Regions from separate parts of the Micromonospora sp. RTGN7 genome, predicted to be linked through region 2. Evidence: riboswitches for the same ligand, from Rfam matches in the RefSeq annotation. Region 2 holds a riboswitch; each other region holds the start of a gene.
What was found. Region 2 has a riboswitch for cyclic di-AMP ahead of SNR22_RS12945 (hypothetical protein). Riboswitches for the same ligand answer to the same signal wherever they lie in the genome.
Positions count from the first base shown of each region.

Region 1 (4,203 bases), on a different contig from region 2:
CGTACCTGGAGCGGATCGGCCGGCCGTTCCTCGTGATGGTGCGGGAGCCGGAGTTCCTCGCCCCGATCGCCGCGGCCACCACCGCGCCGGTGGTCTACTGCCCCACCCTGAAGACGATGGACGAGGCGCTGGTGCCGAGCCTGAGGGTGGCGTTCTACGTCAACCACGGGGCGAAGAACAGCCACTGCATCCGGTTCCCCCAGCTCACCCACGTGCAGATCCACCACGGCGACAGCGACAAGGCGCCCAGCGCCAACCCGGTCTCGGCGATCTTCGACCGGATCTTCGTGGCCGGTCCGGCCGCGATCGACCGGTACGCCCGCGCCGGGGTGGACATCCCGGCGGAGAAGTTCGTCGTGGTCGGCCGCCCGCAGGTCGAGTCGATCGAGGTACGCCGGGAGCCGGTCACCGGCCTGGGCAACCCGACGGTGCTCTACACCCCGACCTGGACCGGGCACCACGCCGACGCGAACTACTGCTCCCTGCCGGTAGCCGGGACGATCCTGCGCGGGCTGCTGGCCCGGGGCGCGACGGTGATCCTTCGCGCCCACCCGTACACCGCGCAGAACCCGGCGTCGGCGCGGCAGCTCGCCCGGCTCACGGAGCTGCTGGCCGCGGACCGGGCCCGCACCGGGCGGCAGCACGTCTGGGGCGCGGCGGCCAGCCGGGAGCTGTCCCTGGTCGAGTGCGTGAACCGCTCCGACGCGCTGGTGTCGGACGTATCCGGGGTCATCTCCGACTACCTCTACTCCGGCAAGCCGTACGCGGTGACGGACATGGGCGGCGACGGCGACCGGTTCGTCGAGCGGTTCCCGCTGGCCGGCTCGGGCTACGTGCTGCGGCGCGACGCGGCCAACCTCGACGAGGTGCTGGTCGACCTGCTGGACAGCGACTCCCGGGCGGCGACTCGCTGGACCACCCGCGCCCGCTACCTGGGCGACTTCCCTGCGCAGGAGTATGCCGAGGCGTTCCTGTCAGCGGCCCGCCAGGAACTGACCCCCACCGCAACCCCACCGCTTCCCCGCGCCCCCCGCTCCCCCCTCACCCCCACCCCCTGACCGCGGTCCGGCCCGGACAAGGCCGGCCCGGACCGGGCCGGGGCCAAGGCAGGGATCGGCCCGGGCCAGGCTGTCCTGGCCCGGGCCGATACCGGGGTGGGGTGGGTGTTAGGCCGAGTAGCCTCTGGTGGCCGTCCAGTGGGCCAGGGTGATGGTGCTGACCCAGTACGACGGGAGGGACGGGTCAGCCGAGTCGGCGATGCGTACGGTGCGGCCGTCGTTGCGGTAGCCGACGACGGCGATGTAGTGACCACCGGGGAAGGAGTGCCAGCCGCCGTTGACGTCGGTGGCGTCCCCGGCGATGTTCGCCACGACCCCCCGGCCGGCGGCGACCGCCTTCACCACGTCGGCCTGGAGCCGGTCGATCTGGGCCGAGGTAGCGGAGCCACCCGAGATCATCCGGGTGCGGTACGGGTTGTCGCCCTCGACCATCTCATTGAGCACCCGGGTGGTGTCAGCGGCCGAGTTCGTGCCCATCTCGGTGGTGCCGAGGTCGGCTGCCAGCGCGTCCTGGGTGCTCTTGACGCCAGTGGCGGAGAGCGCGTTACGCACCGCCGCGGGGCCGCAGTAGTAGTAGGTGGTCTGGGCCGCGTAGTCGTAGTCGAGGACCTTCGACGACGGCGACTTCGAGGCGGCCGGCTTCGCCGTGGTCTTGCGCGGGGCGGCCTTGGTGGTCAGATCGGGATCCGGGGTCGCCGAGGTGGCGCTCGGCGACGGCGTGGCGCTCGGCGACGCACTCGCGGTGGCCCGGGCCTGGGCGCGGCTGACGGTGCCGTCGAGGCGGGGCGCGATCTCGGCTGCGGCCGCCGTGGTGTGTCGGGGGGCGGGGGCGTCATCGGAGCCGGCCAGCAGCGCGCTGGTGCCGGAGGCCAGCACCAGCGCCACGGCCGAACCGGCGACGACCTGGTACGGGCGCTCGCCGGCGAGCCGCCGCAACTGCCGCTTGAGGTGATCGTTCACGTGTTCCTCCAGGGACGGGGGTGGAGAGCGGAGGCACCCGGGCGTACGTCGCCGTATGACGGCGCGGACGACACGCCCGTAGGCCGGTGGGGACCGCTCTGAACAGACGCCCGGTCAGGCGGGCGCGGGGCGGATGCGACGGTCAGCTCGTCAGCCCTGGGGCGACGGACGCGGGCACCACGGCACCGTGTGGGAGGAACAACCGAGGGGTGGAATCGTGCTGCACGAGGATGGCACTCCTTCCGAGACCGCCTACCGGGTTAGCTGACGGATTCGGGCGGGAAGATCGCCCTACCATGGGCCGAAGCCCGCGGATTCACCCCAACGTGCACTGGTTCCCCGGTTCGTAAATTTCACGATTGAGCGGGTCGGCGCGGCGTCGCCTCTTGCGATCGGTTACCGCACCAGACGGCCCGACATTACTGGCCGGCCGGAAGCCTGCCAACCCACCGCCACCTGCTTAAACATGCGCCATTCAGCTTTCTTTCGGTGGACAGATGAACTGACGCGGCTCAATAGGATGAGGGCCCTATCCGGCGCGGAGGGCGAACAATCGGACAACCGGTCGTGATCGTCGGCGAATTGCGTCGGCTTTGGGCCGGCACGGCGCCGGTGCCCGTTTCCGCGTCGATGTGACCGGGCTCACGGGATCAGGGCACACAGGCGGGGCCGGGCACGACCAAAAACCGGGCAACCGGGGCGAGGGCCGGCACGACCGAGGGCCGGGGCGGTGGGGTCAGCCGATGCGGGCCGGACGCCAGCGGGCGGCGGCCGGAACGGCCGGTCGGGCTGGCGCCGTGGCCGCCCGCGCGGCGGGCGCCACGACCGGGCGGGCCCGCTGCGCGGCGGCGTACGCCTCGGCGGAGAGCGCCACAGCGGCCTCGGCGGCCAGGTCGGCGTCCCGCCACGCCGTTCGCTCCCGGGCCGCCGCCGCCCGGTACCCGGACTGCTTTCCGTCCCGCACCGCACGGGCCAGCACGACCTCCTGTTCCACCGGGTGCAGCCGGGGATCCCAGCCGCCCCGGTGCGCGAAGACGTCGCAGAGCTCTCGGATGGACAGCTCGCCGCGCAGGTGGGCGGCGGTGGCGGCGTGGTGCAGCCAGCGCTCGCGGGCGGCGTACTCGGCGGGGGTACGCGGGGTGCGCGGCGGCGGCAGGGCATGCGCGCCACGGAGACGCCGGGCGGCGGCCTCCGCCTCGTCGTACGCCTGCCAGGCCCGCTCGACCGTGTCCTGGGCCGCGAGCCACGCGTCGCGGCGTCGCCGGGCCGTCTGGGCCGCCCCGGCGGCGGCCACCGCCACCTCCTCGGCGTACCGGCGCAGGTCGACGGCCTCCTGCGCGGCCAGATCGACGGCGGGCGGGGCGGGCTCGTCCGTCGGCCGGTCCCGCTCCGGGCGGGCGACCAGGACGGTGAGCACGGTGAGCGCCACCACGAGCAGCACCGACCAGATGGCGGCGGCCAGCGGCACCTCGACGAGGAACTGGTAGAGAACGATGTCCATGGTCGGCACCTACGGAAAGAGGCTGCGGAAGGCGGGACCGCACGCCGCGGAGTGGGGGCGCGGGGCGCCGCCGGGGCCGGGCGGATCGGTGCGGTGGTGAGGTGCGGAGACGACGGCGTCGCGGGCGCGGCCCGCGGGCGGGTCAGCCGCGCGGTGGCGCGCGGGAGCCGACGGTGGCCGGGGCGAGGCCGGCCGGCGCCCGCCGTGGCGTGGCCGGGCGGAGCACGGGCCGACCCGCCGGGCCGACCGGGACCGCGCCGACGGGGATCCAGCCGGCCGGGGCGGCGGCGGCCCGGCCGGAGCCGAGCGGGAACACTCTGACGGCCGGGGCGGAGCCGACCGTGGGCACCCCGCTGGCGGGAAGTGCGCCGGCGGGAGACCAGGCCGGGGCTGCGGCGTCGGGGGCGGCGCCGACGGGCAGCGCCGCATCGATGGGCAGCGGCCCGGCACCCAGCGAGAAGGCGACCGCGACGGCAAGGCTGGTCAGCATCCGGGCGGTCCAGCGCGCGACCCACCAGAGGGGACAGGTCAGCGCGACGGGCAGCACACGGTCACGCTACCGAAACCGACCGCACGACGCACCACCGCCGGGCGTGTCGTGACGTCCCGATCGCCCGGTCTTCACCGGAAAGGTGGGCCGACCGCCCGGAACGCCCGGGATGGCCGCCCTCCGGGCCGGACGGC
Region 1 is NZ_JAPZLF010000017.1:68,656-72,858, reverse strand. It holds gene SNR22_RS22450 (CDP-glycerol glycerophosphotransferase family protein) at 1-1,058, shown strand, start outside; gene SNR22_RS22445 (C39 family peptidase) at 1,167-2,030, opposite strand; cyclic di-AMP (ydaO/yuaA leader) riboswitch at 2,253-2,394, opposite strand; gene SNR22_RS22440 (hypothetical protein) at 2,755-3,519, opposite strand; gene SNR22_RS22435 (hypothetical protein) at 3,662-4,066, opposite strand.
Region 1: another riboswitch for cyclic di-AMP. It lies ahead of SNR22_RS22445 (C39 family peptidase); the one in region 2 lies ahead of SNR22_RS12945 (hypothetical protein).

Region 2 (4,203 bases):
TCCACCGGGGTGGAACCGGTCCGGCTGGCCGTGCCGGCGGCCGAGCTGGAACGGGCCACCGTCGCGGCGGTCACCGCGCTGCTCGACGAGGTGGACGGGACGGTCGGGGTGATCACGCCGGTGCCGCGTCGGAACGAGGTCGCCGGCTGGCTCGCCAAGCTGGCCGCGCCGCGCGTCCAGGTGGTGACCAGCCTCGAGGCCAAGGGCATGGAGTACGACGGGGTCGCGCTGGTCGCCCCGGGCGAGATCCGGGCAGACCCGGGCTCCGGGGTCCGGACGCTGTACGTGGCGCTGTCCCGGGCCACCCAGCGGCTCACCACGATCGACTCGACCGGCTGAGGCGCCCCTGGCCGGCCCGGTGGGGACACCCGACGATCACTTGCACACATTGCGATGTGAGCATACATTGGGCTCGGTCCGGATCAGAGACGGAGGGTGTCGGCGTGGGCGCAGGTCATGACCACCACCACGGGTCGGTGGCGAACGCCGCAGACCGCCATCAGGGGCGACTCTGGGCGGCCTTCGCGCTGCTCGCCACGCTGATGATCGTCGAGGCGGTGACCGCCTTCGGCACCGGCTCGTTGGCGCTGCTCTCCGACGCCGGGCACATGTTCACCGACGTGCTCGGCATCGGCATGGCGCTCGCCGCGATCACCGCCACCCGACGGGTCAGCGCCGACCCCCAGCGCACCTTCGGGCTCTACCGCCTGGAGGTGCTCGCCGCGCTCGGCAACGCCGTCCTGCTCAGCGGGGTGGCCGTCTACGTCCTCATCGAGGCGGTCCGCCGGTTCGGCAACCCTACCGAGGTGACCACCGGCCCGATGCTCGCGGTGGCCGTGCTGGGCCTGCTCGCCAACCTGGCCGCGTTCGCCCTGCTGCGCAGCGGGGCGAAGGAGAGCATCAACCTGCGTGGGGCGTACCTGGAGGTGCTGGGCGACCTGCTCGGCTCGGTCGGCGTGATCGCCGCGGCGGTGCTGATCACGGTCACCGACTGGTGGTGGGCGGACCCGCTGGTGGCCGTCGGGATCGGCGTGTTCATCCTGCCCCGCACCTGGCGGCTGGGCCGGGCAGCGGTACGCATCCTGGTCCAGGCCGCGCCGGAGCACCTCCAGGTGACGGCGGTGCACGACCGGCTGGCAGCGGTGCCCGGCGTGGTCGAGGTGCACGACCTGCACGTCTGGACGCTGACCTCCGGCATGGAGGTCGCCTCCGCCCACCTGACCATGGCGCCGGACGCCGAGGTGGGCGCGGTGCTCGCCGCGGCCCGCACCGCCCTGCACGAGGACTTCCGCATCGAGCACGCCACGTTGCAGGTGGAACCCGACGCGTCGGCGGGCCGCTGCGGCCCAGCCGGTTGGTGATGCCCCCACACCCACGCATAGCGTGGTGTATCGTACCCTCATGCCGGTTTTAGGGGTATTAGTCCGTGCAGGGGCATTAGTCCGTGCAGGGGCATTAGTCCGTGCAGGGGCATTAGTCCGCGCACCATCCGTCACGGGTGCAGCGTCGGCCCCCTGCGTACCGGTAAGCTCTGATCCGGCCTCCGCCGGGCGGCGCCCTCCGGCGCCTGCGGTGGCCGCCGCCTAATCGTCGAAGGGCGAGCCGGGGAACCATGTTCGTGGGGTGCATCCGCGTGAGCGGTAGGGATCTTCCGTCCCGAACCCGTCAGCTAACCCGGTCGGCGGCTGACGGAAGGACATACCTATGCCAGTAGTGGCACCTGCACGAAGGACCGCCGCCCGGATGGCGGCATTCCTGGCGCTGACGCTCAGCGTCGGCCTTGGAATCGGGCCGGTCGCCCCGGCCGGCGCGGCGCCGCCCACCGGCCTGCTCGCCGCGCCCGACCAGGACGAGGAGGGCGGCACGCCCGCCCTTCGCGCCCAACTGGACGCGGCCAGCAAGGGCTACCTGGAGGCCAGGAACTCCCTGGCCCGCTCGGTCACCCGGCAGCAGCAGCTCGGCGGCCAGCTCAAGACGATCGAGGCGGAGCTGACCGTCCGCAGCGCCAAGGTCGACGAGATCGCCGGCGTGGCGTACAAGTCGGGTCGGCTCAGCCCAATCTCCGCGCTGCTCACCAGCTCGAGCCCCGCCGGCTTCCTGGACCGGATCGCCGCGCTCGACGCGGTCGCCACCAACGAGGACCGAGTGCTGCGCGACCTGACGCAGACCCGGGACGAGTCCGCCCGGACCCGGCTGGCCCTCGACGGCGAGATCCGCGAGCAGCGCAAGCAGGTCGCGGTGATGAGCAAGCGCAAGGAGCAGGCCGAGCGGGCCCTCACCGTGGCCAACGAGAAGGCCGAGGAGAAGGTCACCGCCAGCGACAGCGGCGGCGGGTCGAACCGGGGCACCTCCAACGCCAACGCCGCCCCGGCGAAGCGCAACCCCGACGGATCCTGGCCGTCGGAGTCGTGCAGCGTGAACGACCCGACCCCGGCCAACGGCTGCATCACCCCGCGGACGCTGCACGCGCTCCAGCAGGCCAAGGCGGCCGGCTTCACCCGGTACGTCTCCTGCCACCGACCCAGCGGCTCCGGCGAGCACCCCAAGGGCCGGGCCTGCGACTTCGCCGCCCAGAAAGGCGGCTTCGGTGGGGTGGCCTCCGGTGGGGACCGCACCTACGGCAACAACCTGTCGGCGTACTACATCCGCAACGCCGACAGGCTGGCCGTGCTGTACGTGATCTGGTTCAAGCAGATCTGGCTGCCCAGCAGCGGCTGGAAGTCCTACAGCGGTGGCAACGGGGACCCGTCCAGCGACCACACCAACCACGTGCACCTGTCGGTGCTCTGACCCGCGCCCCGGCGACCCGCCCACGAACGACGGGTCGCCGGGGCGTCACGTCGGTGCAGGTACACCGCAGGTCGTCGACCGAGTGCCCCGCCGTTCAGGCCGGGCCGTCAGCGGTGCGGTCCAGCACCTCGCCCAGCCGCCGGGCCAGCCCGAGGTGCGCCGAACGGGCCTGCCGGAAGGCGTACCGGAACAGCGGCGCCGGGGCGGCGAGGTTGATCTCCACGTCGATCCGGACCCACCCGCCCGGTTCGTCGCGCAGCAGCGTGTGGTTACGCACCGTCGTGGCCGGCCACTGCCGAGCCACCATGACGATCTCGTCGTCGCTGACCGTCAACACGTCCGCCTGGTACGTCGTGAGAAAGCGCACCGGCCCGGCGGCGAGCCGGTCCGTGATGGCGTAGCTGGCCCGGGTGCCCGGTCGGGGCGGCAGCCGGCGCACCCGCACGATCAGTGGATGCAGCTCGCCCTGCCTGGCCGGGTCGCTGAGCAGCGCCACCGCCTCGGCCCGAGGGCAGCGGGCCTGGACCGAGTACTGGAAGCTGTCTCGCCGAAGCACGCCCTCGATCGTGCCCCACCCGCCCCTGAGAGGGAAGAGCCGGCCCGACGCGGGTCGGCCGCGCCCGCGCACGAGCGAAGGATTGTCCCGCGCTCAGGAATGTGGCGCGGGAATGCCGGCCGCAGGGCACGGGGCGCCTGACCGCCCCCGCGCCCGGAGCGCGGGAATGTCGGGCGCCCCGCCGACCGCCGGGTGCGCCCCTGCGGGGAGACGGCTCTCAGGCCCCGGGCCGCACCTCGGGCGTGGCGGCACCTGCGTAGTAGGGCTCCGGTGCGCCGAAGAGGCCCAGCAACCCGGTCACCCAGAGCTGCCGGTGCACGAATCGACTCGGCTCGGTGACGACCAACTTCACGCCGCTGACCTCGGCGGTCTGGAAGCCGGCCACCATCGCGCTGATGCCGACGGAGTCGATGAAGGTGACGAGACGCATGTTGAGCTCGATGCGGGCGGGACGCCCCTTGGCGAGCACCTCGGCAATGGCTTCGCGCACCTCGTACGCGGTATCGACGTCGATCTCACCGCGCGGGACGATCTCGATGACACCACCCGACAGGACCGACTTCACGATCGACAGGCTCACGCGAGCACCTCCACTCGCCCGTTCTACGGGGCGCCTCATCAGTACGCGGGCCGCGACCGAGAGTATTCCTCCGACGGCCTCGGTCGCCACCCCTCGGGATGAGCAATTCATGGACCAGGACGCAGCAAGCTGCCCCTTATCCGGACTTTTCGGATTCTCTTCATCAAACGAGCGACCTACCGTCGATGTCGCCGACCCAGGGTAGCGGCGACCCCCGACATTCACGCGCACCCGGTGCCCCCGGCGTGCCCAAACCCGCCGAGGGCAGGGTGCCGGG
Region 2 is NZ_JAPZLF010000007.1:197,141-201,343, reverse strand. It holds gene SNR22_RS12955 (HelD family protein) at 1-339, shown strand, start outside; gene SNR22_RS12950 (cation diffusion facilitator family transporter) at 444-1,361, shown strand; cyclic di-AMP (ydaO/yuaA leader) riboswitch at 1,571-1,700, shown strand; gene SNR22_RS12945 (hypothetical protein) at 1,705-2,790, shown strand; gene SNR22_RS12940 (SRPBCC family protein) at 2,885-3,346, opposite strand; gene SNR22_RS12935 (STAS domain-containing protein) at 3,564-3,926, opposite strand.

Region 3 (4,203 bases), on a different contig from region 2:
GAAGATGGTCGACGAGGACCGGTACTGCATCGACGTGCTCACCCAGATCTCCGCGATCCAGGCCGCCCTGGACAAGGTCGCCCTGGGCCTGCTCGACGGGCACGCCCGGCACTGCATGCGCGAGGGTGCCGCCGAGGGTCGGGCCGACGAGATGGCCACCGAGATGATGGCCTCCGTCGGCCGCCTCATGAAGCGCGGCTGACCGCACCCACCATCCCCGGCCGGGGGACGAGCCGGAGAGACCCGTCCCCCACCACCGGCCGCTGGCGTCAGAGCCGGGCGAGGATCTTGTTCATGTCATCGATCTCGCCCTGCTGGGCGGCGACAATCTCCTGGGCCATCGCCTTGGCGTCGGCGTTCGTACCCTTCGCCAACGCCTCCTTCGCCATGGTGATCGCACCCTCGTGGTGGGCGATCATCATGGTCAGGAACTGCCGGTCGAACTCCGAGCCGGTCGCGCCTGCCAGCCTGGTCATGTCCGCGTCGGACATCATCCCGGGCATGCCGTGGTCCATCCCCGGCATCCCGTGCCCAGGCCCGTCCGACGGGACGGCGCGTCCCCATCCCGCGAGCCAGCCGGTCATGGTCGCGATCTCCGGCCCCTGGGCACCCTTGATCTGAACGGCGAGGCGCTTGACCTCGGCGTCGGCGGCCCGGGAGTCGGCCAGCTCGGCCATCTCCACCGCCTGCCGGTGGTGCGGAATCATCATCTGGGCGAACATCACGTCGGCGTCGCCGAACGTGGCAGACCCGCTCGCCGGTACGCCGCTGGTCGCGGCAGGCGGCGTGTCGTGGCCGGAGGAGGCGTGGTCGGCGGAACCGCAGGCGGTCAGGGCCAGGGCGGCGGTGAGCGCCCCGCCGGCCAGGGCGGCGCGGCGCGCGATCGTACGATTGGTCACGGTCTGGATCCTTCGGTGTCGAGTGCGTACGCAGGCAGGACGGGGACCCGGCCGCCGGCAGCAGAGGCCGGCGCCCGCGTCGGGCGTCCTACGTACGCGACACCGAGATCTCGGCCAGCCACAGGCCGATCGGCCGGGGCGGTGGGGCACGCGGACCGGCGGACGGCCCGCCGGGCCGACGGGCGGACAGGCCGGCCGACCGCACCCCGCCGAGCAGGAGCACGGCCACGAGCAGCGCCACCGCGAGCGCGCCGAACACCGCCAGGCAGATGCTCCAACCGGGCGGGCCGGCACCAGGATCGCCGGCGGGCAGCCACGCCGTCGGGCACCCGTCCACCGGGCAGCCACCGGACGGCACCCGCACCGGACCGACCCGCATCAGGCCGACGAGGAACACGGCGCCGCCCGTGGCGTGGCCGACGGATGGGGCCGCGCCCGTGGCGTGGCCGACGGGGAAGGCCATGCCCATCACGTCCGTCACGGCGGAGACCCTGAAAGTGGCGGAGGCGGCCGGATGTGCGCCGGCAGGCCCGGGCCGGTCGTGGCCACCACCATGGCCCCCGCCGGCGTGGCCGAGGGTGTGCATCCCGGCCAGCCCGACCAGGGTGCAGAGCAGCAGCACGAGCCGGGCCCACCGCCCGGCAGTCAGCACCGTCGCCGTCCGCACCCCGTCCACGCTAGCCGGCCAGACCGGGCTGTCCGCGCCGAACCCCACGACACCGCCCCCCCGGTCCCGGGCCGCCACGTCCCGGCGCAACGATCGGGCCGGATGTGTGCGCGACCTGCGTTCCCAGGCGAGAATGGCTATCATTCCGGGCGATGGTCGTCCGGACTCCGCATCGCCCGCCCCGCGCACCCCGCCGGGTGGCGCCCGACCCGGCGGCCGGACCGCTGCCACACCGCCCCGGCCCGCCGGGCGTGACGGCGTGGGCACCCGGGCAAACGTGCCCGCCGCAGCCGGAGACGCCGCAGGACGGGCTGGGCCGGGCGCGCAGGACGGCCCGTACGGCGCGGTCACCGTCCGGATGGGACAGGGGCCGGACGCGGGACAGCAGGTCGAGCTGACCGACCCGTCGTCGGACACATACAACATCGCCGAGCATCAGCGCGGCACCCCGCTGGCCTGGCTGGCGGTGGTGGTCAGCGCGGCCGGCCGGACGGCCCGGGCGGCCCGGCCCGACCCCACCACCCCTCGGCCCCCTGGGCCGATCAAGAAAGGAGCACGGACAGCACATGGTGACACTCCGCAGCGTGACCGGCAGTGGCGTCGCGCGTGAGAACCACGTCACTGATTACCGACAGCGATTACGAAATGACGCCTTTAGTTGGTATCCGGACGTAGATCCCCAGGCGGACTCTCGGGTAACCTCGCTGCCGGTCACCGCCGAAGGCGCGCAGCGGCGCCTGCGGTGCCGCCGCCCAATCGCCGAGAGGCGAACCGGGGAACCAGGTAACTGGGGTGAATCCGCGACAGCGGTAGGGGCCACTTCCGCCCCGAACCCGTCAGCTAACCCGGTCGGCGGTCGATGGAAGGGAACACTGTGACGGCACCCCTGCGCCGCTGGTTGACACCTGTGGTGGCCGTGTTCGCCGCGTTCGCGATTCTCGCCGGACCGGCAGCCCCAGCGTTCGCCGCGCCCTCCACCCCCAAACCCTCGGGGCACGAGGAGGACGACGAGCCCAAGCTGATCACTGACGTCATCGAGGCGGCCAACCGGGAATACACCCAGGCCAAGACGAAGCTCGAGAAGTCCAAGAAGCTCCAGCTTCAGCGCACCAAGGAGGTGAAGCAGGCCGAACAGGAACTGACCGCGCTCATCCCGCAGGTCAGCGAGATGGCCGCCCGGTCGTACCGGACCGGGCGGATCGGCCCGCTGACGGTGCTGCTGGACAGCGGCGGCCCGGACTCGTTCGTCAAGCGCGCCACCGCCCTCGACCAGCTCAACATGATCAACGCCCGGAAGCTCGCCGAGGTCAACGAGGCCAAGGAGCGCGCGGAGCAGGCCAAGCTCGCGCTCGACGCCGAGATCCGCGAGCAGCAGAAGCAGACCTCGATCATGGCGAAGAAGAAGTACGACGCCGAGAAGTCCCTCGCGCTGGTCGGCGGCGAGGGTTTCACCGGCGGCCTGGTCAACGCCACGTCCCCGGTCGCAAAGATCGCGCCGGGCCTGGGCTCGGACGGCGACTGGCGCTCCGAGTCGTGCAGCGCGGACGACCCGACCACCTCCGGCTGCATCACGCCGCGCACACTGCACGCGTACAAGGAGACCAAGAAGGCCGGCTTCAAACGCTTCGTCGGCTGCTACCGACCGGGTGGGCCGTGGGAACACCCCAAGGGCCGGGCCTGCGACTGGTCGCTGCAGAACAGCGGGTTCTCCTCCTGGCACAACAACGACACCCGGATGTACGGCAACAACCTCGCCGCGTTCCTCATCCGCAACGCCGACCGGCTCGGCATCTACTACGTCATCTGGAACCGGCAGATCTGGTTCCCGGCGACCGGCTGGAAGTCCTACAGCGGGCCCTCCAACCACACGGACCACGTGCACATGTCGCTGCTCTGACGAGCCCACCACGCGATCGAGGGCCGTCCCGCCGCCGTGCGGGGCGGCCCTCGCCGGGTCGCGGCCCGCGGAGCGCCTCAGGCCGCGGAGCGCCTCAGGCCGCAGCCGGGGCCGCACCCCGGGCCGGGGGGACGGCCGGGGCGGCCACCGAGGCGTCGCTGACCACCGAGGCGTCGCTGACGGCCGGTACTGCGGCCACCGTCCGCACCTCGCCCGCGTTGAGCCGGTACGACATCCCGACCACCGTGCACCGCCCGGCGGCGACCTCGGCCGCCAGCATGGACGAGCGGGCGAGCATCGCCTCGACGGTCTGTGCGATGTGGATGTCCACGATCCCGTTGATGTCCTCGACCCCGCGCTCGGCGGCCCTGCGCAGGCTCGGCACCACGGCGTCCACTACGGCCCCCAGATGGCCGGCGGGCGGCTTGCCGCTGCTGACCGCCGCCCTGGCGACCTGAACGGCGCCGCAGGAGTCGTGGCCGAGCACCACGACCAGGGGTACGCCCAGCTCGGTCACCGCGTACTCGACGCTGCCGAGCACCTCGGGGCCGATGGTGTGCCCGGCGGTGCGGACCACGAAGAGGTCGCCCAGTCCCCGGTCGAAGATGATCTCGGCGGCCAGCCGGGAGTCGGAGCAGCCGACGATCACCGCGAACGGATGCTGGCCGTCGGCGACGGCGGCGCGGTGGCCGGCGTCCTGGTTCGGGTGACGTGGCACACCGTTGACGAACCGGCGGTTG
Region 3 is NZ_JAPZLF010000013.1:48,136-52,338, forward strand. It holds gene SNR22_RS19855 (metal-sensitive transcriptional regulator) at 1-202, shown strand, start outside; gene SNR22_RS19860 (DUF305 domain-containing protein) at 270-899, opposite strand; gene SNR22_RS19865 (hypothetical protein) at 988-1,710, opposite strand; gene SNR22_RS19870 (hypothetical protein) at 1,826-2,176, shown strand; cyclic di-AMP (ydaO/yuaA leader) riboswitch at 2,306-2,437, shown strand; gene SNR22_RS19875 (hypothetical protein) at 2,441-3,463, shown strand; gene SNR22_RS19880 (carbonic anhydrase) at 3,558-4,203, opposite strand, start outside.
Region 3: another riboswitch for cyclic di-AMP. It lies ahead of SNR22_RS19875 (hypothetical protein); the one in region 2 lies ahead of SNR22_RS12945 (hypothetical protein).

Region 4 (4,203 bases), on a different contig from region 2:
CTTCCAGGGCGGCTGCTCCGGCTCGGGCGACAGCGTGGGTGACACCCCGGCGGAGGCCTCGCCGGCGTACCAGTGCCCGACCGGGCGGAACACCTGCACCGCCACCGGCCTGGACCCGATCACCAACTTCATGGACTACACCTACGACTCGTGCATGTACCAGTTCACCACCGGGCAGGCGAGCCGGATGCTGACCGCGTGGAACGCGTACCGCGCGGCCTGACGCTCCCCTGTTCCTGACCCTCCGGTGCCGGCTCCGTCCTTCGACGGGGCCGGCACCGGCGTCGTCGGGGGGTCAGGCCGCCGCGCGGTGGGCGTTGCGGGCGTGCCGGGCCGGCCCCTGATCCGGTACGCCCACCGGGGCGCCGCCCGGGTCACCGGCGGCTCGGGGGTCGAGCCACACCTGCACGGCCGGCTGCCCCGGGCCGCCGCCCGGGAAGACGGCGCCACCCTGGTAGCGGCGGGCGAGCATCGCCACGTCGACGGTGAACTCGAACAGCCGCCAGTCCACCTGCGGGGCGGCCCGCCCCAGCTCGGCGAGCCGGGCCATCCGGGCCTGGTCGGTCACCGGCCACGCGTGTCCCGCCACGTACGCCTCGTCGTCGCTGTCCTCCGGCGGGAAGGAGTGCAGCGCGTAGCGGCCGTCGCGTTCGAGGTCGCGCCGCTTCGGCGAGTCGATGATGAAGCAGAAGAGCCCGTCGTCGGTGATCACCGGGGAGACCGGGTGCACCCGGGGCCCACCGTCGGCGCGGACGGTGGCCAGGTAGCCGAAGCCCGGCCCGTACTGCTGCATGAGGAGGCGGATCCCGCCGGCGAGTCGTGGCTCGTCAGCGGCGAATTCGGACCAGGAAGCCATGTGGACATTCTATCGAACACCTGTACGACAGGCGAGCGCGGCACGCCGGGCGCAGCGGGCGATGACAGACCCACCGACCAGGCTCGCTATGGTGTGGCGATGCTGCTCTCCGACCGCGATCTCGTCAACGAGCTGAAGGCCGGGACGCTCGCGCTGGAGCCGTTCGAGCCCACCCTTGTGCAGCCGTCGAGCATCGACGTACGCCTCGACAAGCTCTTCCGGGTCTTCAACAACCACCTTTACACACACATCGACCCGTCGGTGCAGCAGGACGAGTTGACCTCCCCGGTGGAGGTGCCCGACGGCGAGCCGTACGTGCTGCATCCCGGGGAGTTCGTGCTCGCCTCCACGCTGGAGGTCATCTCGCTCGGCGACCAGCTCGCGGGCCGGCTGGAGGGCAAGAGTTCGCTGGGCCGGTTGGGTCTGCTCACCCACTCGACCGCCGGGTTCATCGACCCGGGTTTCTCCGGGCACGTCACCCTGGAGCTGTCCAACGTGGCGAACCTGCCGATCACGCTCTGGCCGGGCATGAAGATCGGCCAGCTCTGCATCTTCCGGCTCTCCTCGCCGGCGGAGCACCCGTACGGTTCGGCGGTCTACGGCTCGCGTTACCAGGGGCAGCGGGGCCCGACCCCGAGCCGCTCCTGGCAGAGCTGGCGCACCTGGCCGACCCGCTGACGCCCCTCTTGGGTGTGAGAAGGGGCCCCTTCTCGACCGTATGCGTTAAGAAGGGGCCCCTCCTTACCCCTCTCAGGCGGGGCGGCCGTAGCTGTTGATCTGGCCGTCGTCGACGCGCTTCATCTTGATGGGCTGGCCGGCCTGGGAGGCGTGCACCACCCAGCCGTTGCCCACATACATGCCGACGTGATGCAGGTCGGCGTAGTAGAAGACCAGGTCGCCGGGGCGCAGGTCGGCGCGGCTCACTCGGGCGGTCACCGATCGCTGCTGAGCGGCGTTGTGCGGCAGCGACACGCCGGCTTTGGCCCAGGCGGCCAGCATCAGGCCCGAGCAGTCGTACGAGTTCGGTCCCTCGGCGCCCCAGACGTAGGGCTTGCCGATCTGGGCGCAGGCGAACTTCACCGCGACCCCCGCGCCGCCGCCGGGGTAGGCGGCCGGGCAGGGCGCGGGGCGCAGCGAGCCGCCGCCACCGTTGCCGTACACCGTGAGCCGTAGCTTCTGGAGCCGGTCGATCTCGGTGTTGATCTGCTTCCGCTTGGCCGCGAGCTGCGCCTCGGTGCGGGCAAGCTGGATGACCATCTCGTCCAGCGGCCGTTTCTTCGCGGCCAGTTCGTCGCGGAGGTCGATGACCGTCCGGACCTCGCGCTGCTGGCGCTCGGCGAACTGGTCGAGCATCTCCAGTTGCCCCATGAGCTGGCTGGGCGAGCGGCTGCCGAGCAGCGCATTCATCCCCGAGAGGTTCTCACTCTTGTACGCCTCGACGGCGAGGCCACTGACCTTATCCATCGCCTCGTCGACCCGGCGTTGCAACGGCCCGATCCGCTTGGCGAGCGCATCGGCCTGCCGGCGCTTGGCGGCGAGGTCCTGGCGGGTGGCGTTGTGCCGCTCGATGAGCGGTTCGAGCTTGTTCCAGTCCTGGTCGATCTGCCGCTCGATCTCGGCGACCGAGGGGTCGGCGTGGGCCACGGTCGGTGCGCCGGTCAGGACGACGGCGGCGCCGGCGAGAGCGGCGAGGGCGGTGGTGAAGCGTGACCAGCGTTGGCGCGGCGTGGCCGGCATCCGGTCGGCGTCGGCCGATCGGCGTGCCGGGTGCCGCAGGGCATGGTGTGCCACCGGGCTCAGTTCTCCTTCTTCCCTGACCGCCTACCGGGTTAGCTGACGGGTTCGGGCGGGAAGGGAGAGCGCCCTACCGCAGCGGTGCTGCGGATTCACCCCGGCGTACCTGGGTCCCCGGTTCGCCCGGAGGCGACTCGGCGGTGTCGGGCCGTCACCTCCCGGCTGGGCGGTGCAACTACCGGCCGACGATTGACCAGAGTAGAGACGCCTGTTATAGATCCGCAACCCTCCGGGCGGTGACACACCGTAACGCCCGGGACGGAAGTTTCCTTCACATCGAGGCACTTGGGGGAAGGCTATTGACGGAGGGAGGGCGACGGCGGGAAGGTGACCTCAACCGCAGACCCCTCAGGAGATTCGATGCACCGTTCCGTCGCGTCGTCGAGCAGGCGGATCCTGCTCGCCGCCGCCGTGGCCGCCACCACGGCCCTCGTACCCCTCGGCACCGCCGTTTCCTCGGCCGCAGCTAACCAGACCCCCGACCGCCAGCAGCAGTATGCCGACGCCGCCGCCGAGTTCGGCGTGCCGGAGAGCGTCCTGCTCGGCGTCTCCTACCTCCAGTCCCGCTGGGACACCAACGCCGGCACCCCGAGCACCAGCGGGGGGTACGGGCCGATGCACCTCACCGACGCCGACTACGTGACCGCCCTGCCGACCGGCACCCACCACGACTCCGGTGCCGAGGACCCACGCGGGGACGACTCCCGCACCGCCCTGGCCCCCGCCCAGCCGAAGGCCGACGAGGCCCCGAGCGTCGAGTCGTTGCAGACCCTCGACACCGCAGCCACCCTCATCGGGGCTGACGAGGCGGCCCTGCGCACCGACGCGCCGACGAACATCCGCGGCGGGGCGGCGCTGCTCGCGTCGTACCAGCAGCAGATCGGCGCCCCGGTCGGAACCGCCACCGACCCGGCGGCCTGGTACGGCGCGGTGGCCCGGTACTCCGGCGCGGACGGCGCCGACGCGGCGGCGGCCTTCGCCGACGAGGTCTTCGGCGAGATCACCGCCGGCGAGACCCGGGTGACCGACGACGGGCAGCGGGTGACCCTTGCCGCCCGCGCGCTGACCCCGCAGAAGTCCTGGCTGGACCGGCTCGGCCTACGCCCGCAGCCACGCCCCGACGGCCTGGAGTGCCCCTCGACCATCTCCTGCGAGTGGATCCCCGCGCCGTACCAGTCGCTCGGCGCCGACCCCGGGGACTACGGCAACCACGACCTCTCCGACCGGCCGAAGCGGCAGAAGGTCGAATACATCCTCATCCACGACACCGAGGGCAGCTACGCGGGCACGCTCAACATGGTCCAGGACCCGACCTACGTGAGCTGGCACTACACGCTTCGCTCGGTGGACGGGCACATCGCCCAGCACGTGAAGACCAAGGACGTTGCCTGGCACGCCGGCAACTGGTACGTCAACTCCAAGTCGATCGGCCTGGAGCACGAGGGCTTCGCCGCCCAGGGCACCTGGTACACCGAGGCGATGTACCGCACCTCGTCGAAGCTGGTCCGGTACCTCGCGCTGCGCCACGGCGTCCCGCTGGACCGGCAGCACAT
Region 4 is NZ_JAPZLF010000009.1:23,459-27,661, reverse strand. It holds gene SNR22_RS15125 (zinc metalloprotease) at 1-223, shown strand, start outside; gene SNR22_RS15120 (pyridoxamine 5'-phosphate oxidase family protein) at 296-856, opposite strand; gene dcd (dCTP deaminase) at 956-1,534, shown strand; gene SNR22_RS15110 (NlpC/P60 family protein) at 1,607-2,647, opposite strand; cyclic di-AMP (ydaO/yuaA leader) riboswitch at 2,660-2,800, opposite strand; gene SNR22_RS15105 (peptidoglycan recognition family protein) at 3,011-4,203, shown strand, end outside.
Region 4: another riboswitch for cyclic di-AMP. It lies ahead of SNR22_RS15110 (NlpC/P60 family protein); the one in region 2 lies ahead of SNR22_RS12945 (hypothetical protein).